Regions from separate parts of the Enterobacter cloacae complex sp. genome, predicted to be linked through region 1. Evidence: predicted binding sites of a transcription regulator. Region 1 holds the regulator's gene; the other holds the start of a gene.

Region 1 (7,903 bases):
TTCCATAATATTTGACTCTCCCGACTCGCCCGGCGCGTCATACTCCAGACGCTGCTGGCAGCGCTGCAACGCAATTTCACACGACTGCAAATAGCGCTGCGCCAGGTCTGGCGTCAGCATGGTGTGCTCGCGCGCCAGCGTGGTCATGGCGTTGATGTGCTCGACGATAAACTGGCTGTGCGTCACCCACAGCTTCATGTCCGCCAGGTAGTGCGCGTTAAAGCCCGGCTCCTGCATGGCCTGGTTCAGGGAGTTGAACAGGGCGTTGTGCGCCTGGTTGACCTTCATGCGCTCGTAGGCCAGCGGGGAAGGCTGCGGGTCGTCGCTCAGGATCAGACGAATGGCCTGCTGATCGGCCTCCAGCGCGTCGTGGGCGTTCTGCCTCAGCAGCCCGCTCTGCCACTGCGGCCACAGCCAGACCATGCCGCCAAAGGCGATCAGACAGCCAATCAGCGTATCGACCAGCCGGGCAATAATAAACTGTTCCCCGTTAAGCGTGAGCAGTTGCAGGGTATACACCGCCGTCACCGTAAAGCCCACCATCGCCCAGCCGTAGTTTTTGCGGATGATCAGATAACTCACCAGGGTAATCGCCAACATACCGGCCAGGGTATAGCCCTCCGGCACGTGAAAGTGCAGCGTCACGCCCGCGATAATCAGCCCCGCCATCGTGCCGCCCGCACGATGCAGAATCCGGACCCGCGTGGCGCCATAGCCGTTCTGGGTAACAAACAGCACGGTCATTAAGATCCAGTAGGGTTTCGGCAGGTGCAGGGCCATTCCCATCAGGCTGGCGATGCTCAGCATCACGCTGATCCGCGCGGCGTTGCGCAGGGCGGAAGACTTCAGTGACAGGTAGCTTTTCAGCGCGGGCAGCAGCGGGAGCCGTTTTTGCTTATCGGCCATCAGGTCGCGGGCATAAAGTGGGCGCTGGGTGCGCAGCACGCGGGCGATGCGGCTGAAATGCCAGGCGGCAAATTGTCCGACCGGGTTATCCGCGTGCTGACGCGCAATCTTCTCCAGCGCGCCGAGCTGTTTATCCATGTTAAAGCGCGTCGGGTAGCGGTGATAGAGAATATCATCAGCCAACACCCGCAGGCGCGCCGCGACGGTCTGCGCGTTCCAGCGGATCACCGCTTCCGCATGGCTGCGCTCCACCAGCTTTTGCACCTCTTCCGGATTATGCAGGCTGACGGAGATATGCTCCTGCAAATCCAGCCCGACCTGGAAGGTACGCAGCAGCCGCTTATATTCATGATTTTTATTGGCGGCAAGCATGTGCAGCTGCTGGTAGCACTGGCTGATCAGATCCACCACTTTTTGCTGCCGCTCCAGCAGCGGCGGCAGGGATTTTTCCGGGTCGGTATGCTGGGTGAGAAGGGTGTATTTTGCTTCGCAGTATTCAGCAAGCTGCACGTAGAGCAGGCTCAGGGATTCACGCAGCGGCTGTTCCCGCCACAGCCAGAACCAGAACCAGTTAAACAGCCCGTACCACAGCGTGCCGAGGGCGTAGATCAGCAATGGCTCCCACACCGGCATATTGCCCGCAAGGCTTAAGGTGAAGATGGCGGCTATCAGCGACGCGGGAAGCAGTCGGGCGTGCAGCGAGCTGATTTCGGCGGTTACGCCGAGCGTCATCGCCAGCACGGTCAGGATCAGCGGCAGCGGTATGTCGCGGGCCAGTAAAAGCTGCACGGCAAGGCTACAGCCGGCAAACAGGCAGCCGCCAATAATCAGGCGTTTGAAAAAGCGTTTATGCGGCGTGTCCAGACCGGCAATGTTGCAGCAGGCGGGCACGAGAGAAAACAGCAACCCCTGCTGAAGATGTCCGAGGAGCAGGCCCACGGCCACGGGGAGACACAACACCAGCGTTTGTCGCAGTGCGTAGTTAACTTCCGGGTGATAGATCAGCCTGCGCCACATGAGGAGTAGAGACAAAAACGGCGTGCCACCCTGCGGCGGCACGCCGTCTGACCGGAATTAACGGGTCCCGTAAACCACGATGGTTTTACCGTGGGCGGAGATCAGGTTCTGGTCTTCCAGCATCTTCAGGATACGGCCCACTGTTTCACGGGAGCAGCCGACGATCTGACCGATTTCCTGGCGGGTAATTTTAATTTGCATACCGTCAGGGTGGGTCATGGCGTCCGGCTGTTTCGCCAGGTTCAGCAGCGTCTGCGCGATACGACCGGTTACGTCCAGGAAAGCAAGGTTACCCACCTTCTCAGAGGTCACTTGCAGACGGCGTGCCATCTGGGAAGAAAGACGCATCAGGATGTCAGGGTTGACCTGAATCAGCTGACGGAATTTCTTGTAAGAAATTTCAGCCACTTCACATGCTGTTTTAGCACGAACCCAGGCGCTACGTTCCTGGCCTTCTTCAAACAGGCCCAGTTCACCGATAAAATCGCCCTGGTTCAGATAAGAAAGGATCATCTCTTTCCCTTCTTCATCTTTGATCAGCACGGCCACCGAGCCTTTAACGATGTAATACAACGTTTCCGCTTTTTCACCCTGGTGAATCAGCGTGCTCTTTGATGGGTACTTATGAATGTGGCAATGAGACAAGAACCATTCGAGAGTCGGGTCTGTTTGCGGTTTGCCAAGCACCATGCGCTGTTATCCTCTGTTATAAGCTGTCACCAGAGTCATAAGATGCATCCGGACTCTGGGGTTGCAATCGAATTCTTACCCATACCCTGGGAAGTCGGCTGTCGTAACGTTTCGCAGCCAGTAAAGTTTGATGTCCTCTGCATACATGTGTAACGTCAATGTATTACTGTAGCATCCAGAGTGTTTTAGCATAGCTTTCGCCGCGTGTCTCCTGGTGTCTCGCTTCAGCATGACGCAGGTCGCCTTCCGTTGCGAGAAATGTAACGTACACGTAATCTGTCATAAAAAATGCAACGTTGGAGTGAGTGAATATGCAAGCGCGTGTGAAATGGGTTGAAGGGTTAACGTTCCTGGGCGAGTCGGCCTCCGGGCACCAGGTTTTGATGGACGGTAACTCCGGTGATAAAGCCCCAAGCCCGATGGAAATGGTGCTGATGGCGGCAGGGGGATGCAGCGCGATCGACGTGGTGTCGATCCTGCAAAAAGGCCGTCATGACGTGACCGATTGTGAAGTGAAGCTGACGTCAGAACGTCGCGAAGAGGCGCCACGCCTGTTCACGCACATCAATCTGCATTTTGTTGTCACCGGGAAAGCGCTGAAAGACGCGGCGGTGTCACGCGCGGTGGATCTCTCAGCGGAGAAGTACTGCTCCGTGGCGTTGATGCTGGAGAAAGCGGTAAACATCACCCATTCGTATGAAGTGGTCGAGGCTTAATTTTTTGGCGGGTGGCGCTTCGCTGACCCGCCCTACAAAAGCATGAACGTAGGCCCGGTAAGCGCAGCGCCACCGGGCAAAAAAATCACGCGATCTGCTTCCCTTCCATCAGCCGCTGCACCAGCGGCGTCATGATCAGCTCCATCGCCAGCCCCATTTTTCCGCCCGGCACCACTAACGTATTCATGTGCGAAATAAACGAGCCTTGCAGCATCGCCAGCAGCCAGGGGTAATCGATGCCTTCCAGGTTGCGGAAGTGGATCACCACAAAGCTTTCGTCCAGCGAGGGAATGCTTTTCGCGGCGAACGGGTTAGAGGTATCCACGGTGGGCACGCGCTGGAAGTTAATGTGGGTGCGGGAGAACTGTGGCGTCAGGAAGTTGATGTAGTCTTCCATGGAGCGCACCACCGAGTCCATCACCGCTTCACGCGAGTGGCCGCGCTCGCTGATGTCGCGCGTCAGCTTCTGGATCCACTCAAGGTTAACAATCGGCACCACCCCCACCAGCAAATCCACGTGGCGCGCCACGTCGTGCTGAGGCGTCACCACGCCGCCGTGCAACCCTTCGTAAAACAGCACGTCAGTCGGTTCCGGCAGCGGCTGCCAAGGCGTGAACGTGCCGGGTACCTGGTTCCAGGGAACGGCTTCATCGTAGGTGTGCAGATACTTGCGGGACTGTCCGGTGCCGCTTTGCCCGTATTCGCGGAAGGTTTGCTCCAGCAGGCCGAAGTCATTCGCCTCTGGACCAAAGTAGCTGATGTGTTTACCCAGATCCCGCGCCTTGCGGATGGCCATGTCCATCTCCGGGCGCGTGTAGCGGTGAAAGCTGTCGCCCTCTACCTCTGCCGCCCGTAAATTCAGCTGTGCGAAGATCTTGCGGAAGGCGAGGCTGGTGGTGGTGGTTCCCGCCCCGCTCGAACCCGTAACGGCAATAACCGGATGTCTGGCAGACATAGCAACTCCCTGACTGGAAAAGTTTTAAGATCAGCCATGAAACGCGTTGCGGGGCATGATATTGACCGTCTCATGCAGTTCGGACCATACCAGCACCACGTCGCCGCTTTTAAGCTGGCGCTTAACATCGTTGACCTTTTGTTCAAGCGAACGTTCATGTTCACCATAATCGGTGCCTTCGCGCAAGACAAAGCTTTCAATCAGATTATCGAGCGTTTCGGGAGAGAGATCCTGCCAGGGAATAATCATTTTTTACCGTCCAGATAAGCCGTTAACCAGTCGGGAATACGCGTCTCAAGCCACATTTTAGGCCGACGCAGCGTGCCGCCAACAAAGCCGACGTGTCCGCCGAACTCGGTAAGCTGATACTGCACGTTGGCCGGCAGATAATCGGGCGCGGGGATCGAGTGATGATCCATAAACGGATCGTCTTTGGCGTGGATAATCAGCGTGGGTTTCGTGATTTGATTCAGTAAAGGCATGGCGCTGCACTGACGGTAATAGTCGATTGCATCGGCAAAGCCGTGAATTTTCGAGGTGATCAAATCATCAAACTCGCGCAGGCGCTTCACGCGTTTAAGCTGTTGCAGCGTCACAGGCAGCGTATCCGGGTAGGCCTTTAGCTTGCGCGCGGCGTTGGCTTTCAGCAGGTTGAGCAGGTAACGCTGGTAGACTCGCGAAAACCCCTTTTCCATATGATAGCTGCACTGCTCAAGCATAAATGGCGCAGAGACAATAACCGCCGCGTCCAGCGGTACGGCGTCGCTCTCTTTCGCCAGCAGGCAGGCCAGCATATTGCCGCCCAGCGAGTATCCCACCGCTGCCGTTGGCGCGGCGCCAAAACGGTCTCTCAGCCAGCGCAGAAACCAGGTGCCATCCTCGGTTTCACCGGAGTGATAGATGCGTTTCTGGCGATTCGGCTCGCCGCTGCATCCGCGAAAGTGCATCACGACCCCAAGCCAGCCGCGGGCTTTCGCCGCCTCGATGAGGCCGTGGGCGTAAGGGCTGTGCAGGCTACCTTCCAGACCGTGAAACACTACCAGACGAGGTTTATGTTTGGCCCGCTCCGGATCTTCGCTCCAGGCAAGATCCAAAAAGTCGCCATCCGGCAAATCCAGGCGTTGCCAGTGAGGGGCGAACCGTACCTTGCGCCGGATCAGGCGCGGCAGCATGGTTTGCAGGTGGGGGTTAGCCACCCCGCGCATGGGCACAAACTCTGCGCTCTCTTCGGCTGCAATGTCGAAGTCTGAGGGAATGATTTGGGTCATAAGGGCGATGCTGATTCTTGTCAGTAATTAACTATACCTTCCGGATTGTACCCCGTTTAGCCCGTTTTTCCGAAATATGAACTGATCCCGATCACATTTCCTTACCTTGTTTATTACTCTCAGGCTAATGATTCCGTCCTACGCTTAATTGATGCCTTTCTCACCAGAGCGCACACTTTACTCAACGTCAGGCAAATCAGAATGATGTGCTGAATCAGGAGGTTAATAATGTTATCTGGGCAAACTCCCACCCGGCAATGGAACACCCGACGCACTGAGAAAGCGCGTCGTCTGGCATCCGTACCGGTACAGGGCAAGGTACTGCCAACGGGCGATCTTGTCGCCATGCTGGAAAAACTGATCGCACCAGGCGACAAAGTCGTTCTGGAAGGTAATAACCAGAAGCAGGCGGATTTCCTTTCCCGTTCACTGGCGGAAGTGAACCCGCAAATCGTACATGACCTGCATATGATCATGCCGAGCGTGGGCCGCAGCGAACATCTGGACATCTTTGAGAAAGGCATCGCCCGCAAGCTGGACTTCTCCTTCTCCGGTACGCAAAGCCTGCGCATTTCGCAGCTGCTGGAAGATGGTCAGCTCGAAATCGGGGCGATCCACACCTACATCGAACTTTATTCACGTCTCTACGTTGACCTGTCGCCAAACGTGGCGCTGATTGCCGGTTTTAAAGCGGACCGCAAAGGCAACCTCTATACCGGGGCGAGTACCGAAGATACCCCGGCGCTGGTGGAAGCCGCCGCGTTCCACGACGGTATCGTCATCGCACAGGTGAACGAACTGGTAGACGACGAGTGCGATCTGCCGCGCGTCGATATCCCGGGCTCGTGGATCGATTACGTGGTGGTGGCGGACAAGCCGTTCTTTATTGAACCGCTCTTCACCCGCGACCCGCGCCTCATCAAACAGGAACATATCCTGATGGCGATGATGGCAATTAAAGGCATCTACGCGGAGCACCAGGTGCAGTCCCTGAACCACGGGATCGGCTTTAACACCGCGGCGATTGAGCTGCTGCTGCCAACCTACGGCGAACAGCTCGGGCTCAAAGGCAAAATCTGTAAACACTGGACCCTGAACCCGCATCCAACGCTGATCCCCGCCATCGAAAGCGGCTGGGTGGAGAGCGTCCACTGCTTCGGCGGCGAGCTGGGGATGGAAGAGTACATCCGCGCTCGTCCGGACGTGTTCTTTACCGGTGCAGACGGCTCTATGCGCTCTAACCGCGCCTTCTGTCAGTTGGCAGGTCAGTACGCGGTGGATATGTTTATCGGCTCTACGCTACAGGTTGATGGTTACGCGAACTCCTCAACCGTGACCCGCGGTCGTCTCTCCGGCTTCGGTGGCGCGCCAAACATGGGCCACGATCCGCACGGTCGTCGCCACGCCACGCCGGCCTGGCTGAACATGATCACCGAGCCGGACCCAATGCAGCGCGGTAAAAAGCTGGTTGTGCAGATGGTGGAAACTTTCCAGGCGGGCGTGAAGCCAACCTTCGTGGAAAAACTCGACGCCGTAGACGTGGCGAAAGCCTCCGGTATGCCGCTGGCGCCGGTCATGATTTACGGTGATGACGTCACCCACGTGCTGACGGAAGAGGGGATTGCGTACCTCTACCGGGCGAAAGATCTGGAAGAGCGTCGCGCGATGGTCGCCGCCGTGGCGGGTATTACCGATATCGGTCTGGGCGTGGATGCCAAACGCGTGGCGGAACTTCGCCAGAGCGGGAAGGTGGTTTATCCCGAAGATATGGGTATTCGCCGCACCGACGCCACCCGCTCTCTGCTGGCCGCAGGCAGCGTGTCCGACCTCGTTGAGTGGTCCGGCGGTCTGTATAACCCACCTGCGAAATTCCGGAGCTGGTAATGAAACTTCTGCCCCAGATTCAGGTTGAAGGCGGTGCCGAATGGCTGGCGCGAACCGCCACGCAGTGTCTGATTGACGAAGCACGCTTAAGCCCGAAACCCGGTCTGGTGGACAGCCGGGGGAACGGCGCGCACCACGATTTATCGCTTGCGCTGATGGAGCGTTCCGCCCACAGCCTGACCCCCACGTTTCAGGCGCTGGCGCAGCAGAGCTGGCAGCGTCCGGCGGATATTGCCCTCAGGCAAACCGTTGGCCGCCTGGGTCGCGAAGGTGAACGGCAGATGATGGCCGCTACCGACGGCGTGAATACGCACCGTGGCGCGATCTGGGCTTTAGGACTGCTGGTGAGCGCGGTGGCGATGCTGGGCGGTGATGCCAGCGCGCAGGCCGTCGCGAACACCGCCGCGCAGCTGGCGAAACTGCCGGACGACGCGGCACCAAAAGTGTTCAGCAAAGGGTTACGCGCC
Region 2 (7,903 bases), 1.1 Mb from region 1:
TTTACCGACGGAAACGACCTGACCGCCTTTCTCGTCGACGAGCTTTTGCAGCACGGTAGGTGCCGGTGGCTCAACGGCCAGGTCGTGACGGTTACCGGTACGCTGGAAGTTACCCGCTTTGTCTCCGATAAACGGACGTGCGATCACGCGGCCAATGTTGTAGCCGCCTTCGGTCAGCTCTTCACGGGCGATTTCGCACAGTTCATAGAGTTTATCCAGGCCAAACGTCTCTTCGTGGCAGGCAATCTGGAACACGGAGTCAGCAGAGGTGTAGAAAATCGGCTTGCCGGTTTTCATGTGCTCTTCGCCGAGCTGATCCAGAATCACGGTACCGGAAGAGTGGCAGTTACCGAGGTAGCCCGGCAGGTTGGCGCGCTTCACCAGCTTATCGAGCAGCTCCTGCGGGAAGCTGTTCTCGTGATCGGAGAAGTAACCCCAGTCGAACAGCACCGGCACACCGGCGATTTCCCAGTGGCCGGACGGGGTATCTTTCCCGGAAGAGAGCTCGTGCGCCCAGGCGTAGGCGCCAACTACTTCCGCGTTACCGTCCATACCGGCTGCGATTTTACCGGTAGAGCCTTCATGCGCTTTTACCAGCCCGAGGCGGGTCAGATTTGGCAGGTTCAGAGGGCCTTTACGACCGTTATCCGCTTCGCCTTTTGCACAGGCTTCCGCGATGTGACCCAGGGTATCGGAACCCACGTCACCAAAACGTTCTGCATCTTCGGTTGCGCCGATGCCGAATGAGTCCAGCACCATAATAAATGCACGTTTCATAATTGTTCTCCGTACTTAGTGCTTCATAAAAATGCGATCAGATCAGTATACCGCTATTCAGTGATACGACGATAGACCGTCGGTGTGGTTTCCGGTGCTTTATCGTCAAGAGATATTGCCGCTTTCACCGCTTTCGCCGCGTCCTGCCAGCTGGCTTCGTCCTTCGCGTGGATCACCGCCAGCGGACGTTGACCGTCAACGCTGTCGCCCAGACGGGCCATATCGGTAAAGCCGACGCTGTAATCAATGGTGTCCGATGCCTGACGACGACCGCCGCCCATAGACACAACAGCCATGCCGAGCGCGCGGGTGTCCATGGCGGAGACAAAGCCTTCGCTGTCCGCGTAGACCGCCTTGCTGAGCATCGCGGTTGGCAGGTATTTCGCATAATTTTCCACGAAGTCGGTCGGGCCTTTCTGCGCCGCCACCATACGGCCAAAGATCTCCGCCGCTTTGCCGTTGTCCAGCACCGCCTGAAGCTTCGCACGGGCTTCCGCATCGTCTTTGGCCAGCTTGCCGGAAATCAGCATCTCCACGCACAGCGCCATGGTGACGTCGAACAGGCGCGGGTTGCGGTATTCACCCGTCAGGAACTGCACGGCCTCGCGCACTTCAACCGCGTTACCGGCGCTGGAGGCCAGCACCTGGTTCATGTCGGTCAGCAGCGCGGTGGTGCGCACGCCTGCGCCGTTGGAGACGCCAACGATCGCTTCGGCAAGCTGAGCAGAGAGTTCATAGGTCGGCATAAACGCGCCGCTGCCCACCTTCACGTCCATCACCAGCGCGTCCAGCCCTTCCGCCAGCTTTTTGGCGAGGATAGAGGCGGTGATCAGCGGAATGGAGTCTACGGTGGCGGTAATATCGCGCGTCGCGTAAAAACGCTTGTCTGCCGGCGCAAGAGAGCTGGTCTGGCCGATAATCGCCACGCCAACGTCTTTAATAATCTCGCGGAAGCGATTGTCATCCGGGAAGATATCGAAGCCCGGAATGGCTTCCAGTTTGTCGAGCGTACCGCCGGTGTGGCCCAGGCCGCGCCCGGAGATCATGGGAACGTAACCGCCGCAGGCTGCCACCATAGGGCCGAGCATCAGCGAAGTCACATCCCCCACGCCGCCGGTGGAGTGTTTGTCCACAATCGGGCCGTTGAGGTTAAGGCTTTTCCAGTCCAGAACGGTTCCTGAATCTCGCATCGCCATGGTCAGCGACACGCGCTCAGGCATCGACATATCGTGGAAGAAAATGGTCATCGCCAGAGCAGCAATCTGCCCTTCTGAGACGGTGTTGTCACGAATGCCGTTGATGAAGAAGCGGATCTCTTCGTCGCTTAAAGCAAGACCATCACGTTTTTTACGAATAATTTCTTGTGCGAGAAACACGGTAACCTCCATGCGGAATCGGGGGAGTTGTGGCGGGTACACTTACCCGCCCTACGATCCTGTGGGCCGGATAAGCGAAGCGTCATCCGGCATTGTCTGGCAATCAGTAGCTGCTTGCGCTCTTACCGTCGCCGTGACCCAGCGCTTTCAGCAGGCTGGCCAGCAGGCTGGACGCGCCGAAACGGTAGTGACGGGAATCCGCCCAGTCGGCACCAAACAGCTCGTCGGCAATCGCCAGGAACTGCTGCGCGTCTTCGGCGGTACGTACGCCGCCCGCAGGTTTGAAGCCAACGGTTTTGGATACGCCCATATCGCGAATGACTTCCATCATGATGCGCGCGCTTTCCGGCGTGGCGTTGACGGGCACTTTACCGGTAGAGGTTTTGATGAAATCTGCGCCAGCGTTGATGGAAATTTCAGATGCTTTACGAATCAGCGCTTCTTCTTTCAGCTCGCCGGTTTCGATGATCACTTTCAGCAGCACGTTTGCCGCCGCACAGGCGTCTTTACAGGCTTTCACCAGGTCAAAGCCAACCTGCTCATTGCCGGCAATCAGCGCGCGGTACGGGAACACCACGTCAACTTCGTCTGCGCCGTATGCAATCGCCGCGCGGGTTTCCGCCAGCGCAATCTCAATGTCGTCATTGCCGTGCGGGAAGTTAGTCACGGTTGCAATGCGCACGTCCGGCGTGCCCTGCTCTTTCAGCGTTTTGCGGGCAATCGGGATAAAGCGCGGGTAGATACAAACGGCGGCGGTGTTACCCACTGGCGTTTTCGCCTGATGGCACAGGGCGATGACTTTTTCATTGGTGTCGTCATCGTTCAGGGTGGTCAGGTCCATCAGCTTCAACGCGCGCAGGCTGCTTGCAGTTAAATCGGTCATAACATTCTCCAACGGCAGTGCCGTATCAATTTTACCTTGCGGGTCTGTGAGTATTCTAACATTCACCCGCCTCTACACTTCGACATTCATCACAGTTAATGAAAACTGTGTGCAAATTTGCATTACTGTAATGAGATCTTCTTCAAACTTTCATGCGCCAACCGCCGACTAAAGCAGCGATACCCCCTGTCGGATCAAAGGCGCCACCGGGCTGGCTTTCTACAATTCGTTCACCATCCGCAGAACCCTCAAGGAAGTTGAACATGCCCGACGCCCTGCAACAACGATGCCAGCACATTGTGACAAGCCCGGTGTTAACCCCGGAACAAAAACGTCATTTTCTGGCGCTGGAAGCGGAAAACAATCTGCCCTATCCCGCTCTGCCAGAGGCGGCACGCGCCGCGCTGGATGAGGGATTTATCTGCGACATGTTCGAAGGCCATGCGCCTTACAAACCGCGCTACGTGCTGCCGGACTACGCTAAATTCCTGGCTAACGGTTCAGAATGGCTGGAGCTGGAAGGGGCGAACGATCTGGATGATGCCCTCTCGCTGCTCACTATCCTTTACCACCACGTTCCGTCCGTCACGTCCATGCCGGTCTATCTGGGCCAGCTCGATGAAATCCTCAGTCCTTATGTTAAAATTCTAACACAGGATGAAATCGATAGCCGAATAAAACGTTTCTGGCGCTATCTGGACCGCACCCTGCCAGACGCCTTTATGCATGCCAATATCGGCCCGGCGGATACGCCCGTCACCCGCGCCATTCTGCGCGCAGATGCTGAACTGAAGCAGGTTGCGCCGAATCTGACCTTTATCTACGACCCGGACGTTACCCCCGACGATTTGCTGCTGAGCGTGGCGAAAAACATTTGTGAGTGCAGCAAGCCGCATATTTCCAACGGTCCGGTAAATGATAAAATTTTCACAAAAGGTCGCTATGGCGTGGTGAGCTGTTACAACTCCCTGCCGCTCGCGGGCGGCGGCAGCACGCTGGTGCGCCTTAACCTGAAAGCGATTGCGGAGCACAGCCACTCCCCGGAAGACTTTTTCACCCGTACCCTGCCGCACTACTGTCAGCAGCAAATCGCAATAATCGACGCGCGCTGCGATTTTTTATATGAGCAGTCCGGCTTCTTTGAGAATAGCTTCCTGGTGAAAGAGGGGCTGATTGACGCCGATCGTTTTGTGCCGATGTTTGGCATGTACGGCCTGGCCGAAGCGGTGAACGTACTGTGCGAGAAAGCAGGCATAGCGGGACGGTACGGTAAAAGCGAGCAGGCCAATGCGCTGGGCTACCGCATCAGTGAACAGCTTGCGGCGTTTGTTGAAAACACGCCGGTGAAACACGGCTGGCAGCATCGCGCAATGCTGCATGCGCAGTCAGGGATCAGTTCTGATTCGGGCACCACGCCGGGGGCGCGTCTGCCGTACGGTGACGAGCCGGATCCCATCAGCCACCTGCTCGCCGTAGCGCCGCACCATAAACACTATCACTCGGGGATCAGCGATATTCTTACCCTGGATGAGACGGTCAAACGCAATCCTCAGGCGGTGGTGCAACTGTGCCTGGGGGCGTTCAATGCCGGTATGCGTGAGTTCACCGCGAATGTGGCGGGAAACGACCTGGTGCGCGTTACCGGGTATATGGTTCGCTTGTCGGATCTGGAGAAATACCGGGAAGCGGGTTCGAGAACGAACACCACGTGGCTGGGCGAAGAGGCCGCGCGCAATACCCGTATTCTGGAACGTCAGCCGCGCGTGATTAGCCATGAACAACAGATGCGCTTTAGTTAGTCAGGTTATCCCCTTCTCCTGCGTGGACGGACCGGGCAGCCGCCTGGCGCTGTTCCTTCAGGGCTGTAACCTGCGCTGCAAAACCTGCCACAATCCGTGGACGATAGGGCGCTGCAACGACTGCGGCGAGTGCGTTCCTCACTGCCCTCATGACGCGCTGACTCTTCAGGCCGGGCGCGTCTGGTGGCAGGAAAGCCACTGTCAGCAGTGCGACACCTGTCTGCACCTGTGTCCGCAGCAGGCGACGCCGATGGCGCAGCGCTACAGCGTCGAGGAGATCCTCGCCCAGGTCCGCACGTCTGCGCCTTTTATCGAGGGCGTGACCGTCAGCGGGGGTGAAGCCACCACACAGCTGCCGTTTGTGGTGGCGCTGTTCACCGCGATCAAAGCCGATCCATCCCTGCGCCATCTGACGTGCCTGGTAGACAGCAACGGCCTGTTAAGTGAAACCGGCTGGCAAAAGCTGTTACCGGTGTTTGACGGCGCGATGGTGGATCTGAAAGCCTGGGGCAATGAGCATCACCGTTTTCTGACCGGGCGCGAAAATTCGCTGATCAAGCAGAGCATCCGCTGGCTGGCCGAGCGTCATCGCCTGACGGAGCTGCGCCTGCTGGCGATCCCCGATCGGTGTGATTATCTGCAACATCTGCCATCGCTGACCGCTTTTATCCACGCGCTGGGGAACGTTCCGGTGCGGATCAACGCGTTTCATGCCCATGGGGTTTACGGGGAGGCGGCGCAATGGCGGAGCGCCACGCCGGAGGACGTCGAGCCGCTGGCGCGGGCGCTGGAACAGCAGCACATTACGGTGATCCGCCCGGCTCTTTATCTATAGCGTGATGCCAAAGACCGCGCGGGTATTTTCCAGCAGCGCGCCGGCAATCACCTCTTCAGGCTCCTGACGCAGTTCACACAGCACGTCAAAAACGCGCGCCGCCTGCTCCGGGCGGTTGGGCTGGCCCTGAAAACCATTCAGCGGCATGTCAGGCGCATCCGTTTCCAGCAGGAGCGAAGACAGGGGGAGTTGCGCCATCACGTCGCGGGTTTTGCTGGCTCGCGGATAGGTGATGGTGCCGCCGACGCCAATCTTATAGCCCAGCCCGATAAAACGCTGCGCCTGCTGAAGGCTGCCGGCGAAACCGTGGACCACGCCCGTGCGCGGCAAATCGATGCGCTTCAGGTGCATCGCCAGTTTGTCATGGGTACGTCTGGAGTGGAGGATCACCGGCAGATCGTGGCGCTTTGCCAGCCGGAGCTGCGCATCCAGGATCGTCTGCTGGCGTTCAAACTGCGGATCTTCACGATAGAGATCGAGGCCGATCTCCCCGATGGCAACCAGCTTCTTATCCGCGTTTTGCAGCGTGGCATCCAGCCTGTCGATATGTTCGTCAAGGTGGTGCTCAATCACGATCGGATGCAGACCCAGCGCGGCGTACAGCGCATCGTGAACGCGGGCAAGTTCCAGGACGTTCTCAAACCTCGCCGCCTCAATAGCCGGGACAATAATGGCCCTCACGCCGGCCTGAGCCGCGCGCGCGATACTTGCGGCTTCCTCACCGCTAAACGGGGGGAAATCAAAGTGGCAATGGGTATCGATAAAGCAGTGCGTCACGCCAGATCCTCGTTATCGAGTAAACCATCGTTGGCCTGTGGCGCGTCCACCAGCGGCATCGCCACCGCGTCATTGGCCACAACGGCGGGCGGCAATATGATGCTTTTATGCCGATGAAGAGGCGGTTGCTCGGCCAGCATTTTCCCGACGGTCGCCAGGAAGTAACGCCCGCACAGCCGCCCCGTTTTGTAGTCCATACGCAACGCAGGCAGCCGGCTGCCCAGCGCCATGCTCAGCAGCGGCTTAGGCGGATAAATTTCAAAGATGCGCAGCTTGCCCGGGGGTTTTTCAATAAAGCGCTGCATCGCGCCGTAGGTCGTTTCATGCTGCTTTGCGATATTTACCAGCGGTTGCAGGCTGCTGTCGCCCAGCCAGCGTTCCATACGCTTAAACCACTGTGGGGTGTAATACATCTGCGAAGGCACCGTGCGGATCACCACAATGGTGTTCGCCCCGCGCCGCGCCGCCTCCTGTACCGGTACCGCGTCGCTGATACCGCCATCAAGATAGCTGATCCCCTCCAGCAGCGCGCCGGTGCGGTAGAAACCGGGGATCGCGCTGGAGGCGCGGATGATATCCAGCCAGTTATCTTTCTGCGGCGAAAAGTAACCCGGTGAATAGTCATCGCCGCGGCTGGCGCACATCCAGAACTCTTTTCCGGTATCGAACAGTCGTGACGCGGTATCCATGGCCAGCGGCATCTGGCTGGAGGTGGCATCCAGCAGCCAGTCGAGATCGATCAGGTTCCCGCCGCGCACGAAGCGTACCGGGTTGAAGAACGCTTTGGAGGTGGTGTAGCGCATAATCACTTTGCGCGCATAGCCGGGCTGGTTACAGACGTAGGCAGAGAGGTTCTGCGCCCCGGCAGAAGTGCCGAAATAGAGATCGAACGGGTTAAACTCAGCGCGCATAAATTCGTCCAGCACGCCTGCTGTGAAAATACCGCGCTGTCCGCCCCCTTCACAGACCAGCGCAAGCTGGCCTGCATGGAATGGTTTTAACGTCAGCGGCGCAATATTGCCGATCGTCACGGGAATTCGCTGCCCCACCTCTGCCTTCCTGTTTTCATTATTATGTTCAGACACAGTAACGCAGATCCCTGCCGGTTCTCAAACGAGAAAAAGCCAGTCACGAGGACTGGCTTGAGTTTGTTTAATGAATATTGCGTTTGCTACGGGCGACGTCGACCCGTAAACAGGCTCACCAGGAACAGAATAATACCGACGACGAAGACAATTTTCGCTGCCCATGCCGCGGTACCCGCCAGTCCACCAAAGCCCAATGCGGCGGCAATTAACGCGATAACCAGAAATATAATGCCCCAACGAAACATAAGCCTCTCCTTTACCATAGTTAATGTCGGCCGCTAAACGTGAGCGCTCAGGCCACTCACCGGCGTTTTTCCAGAGTCGTTTTTATTTCGCCCGCGGCGTTAAGCCAGACGGGCGAGTGGTGC

The links. The regulator CRP, encoded in region 1, controls carbon source genes, mostly activating them, when cyclic AMP is high. The targets are predictions, from matches to a motif close to ATGTGANNNNNNTCACAT.
Region 2: the regulator CRP is predicted to act here: its motif matches at 3,167-3,184, upstream of deoC (deoxyribose-phosphate aldolase).

What each region holds. Positions count from the first base shown of each region.
Region 1 is NZ_LT991957.1:1,671,183-1,679,085, reverse strand. It holds gene DBR02_RS08565 (YccS/YhfK family putative transporter) at 1-1,923, opposite strand, end outside; gene crp (cAMP-activated global transcriptional regulator CRP) at 1,981-2,613, opposite strand; gene DBR02_RS08555 (OsmC family protein) at 2,925-3,329, shown strand; gene DBR02_RS08550 (phosphoribulokinase) at 3,415-4,284, opposite strand; gene DBR02_RS08545 (YheU family protein) at 4,315-4,533, opposite strand; gene DBR02_RS08540 (hydrolase) at 4,530-5,552, opposite strand; gene mdcA (malonate decarboxylase subunit alpha) at 5,781-7,436, shown strand; gene DBR02_RS08525 (triphosphoribosyl-dephospho-CoA synthase) at 7,436-7,903, shown strand, end outside.
Region 2 is NZ_LT991957.1:2,800,610-2,808,512, reverse strand. It holds gene deoB (phosphopentomutase) at 1-777, opposite strand, end outside; gene deoA (thymidine phosphorylase) at 831-2,153, opposite strand; gene deoC (deoxyribose-phosphate aldolase) at 2,257-3,036, opposite strand; gene DBR02_RS13960 (YjjI family glycine radical enzyme) at 3,300-4,835, shown strand; gene DBR02_RS13955 (YjjW family glycine radical enzyme activase) at 4,810-5,670, shown strand; gene DBR02_RS13950 (TatD family hydrolase) at 5,665-6,447, opposite strand; gene DBR02_RS13945 (patatin-like phospholipase family protein) at 6,444-7,496, opposite strand; gene DBR02_RS13940 (DUF1328 domain-containing protein) at 7,619-7,780, opposite strand.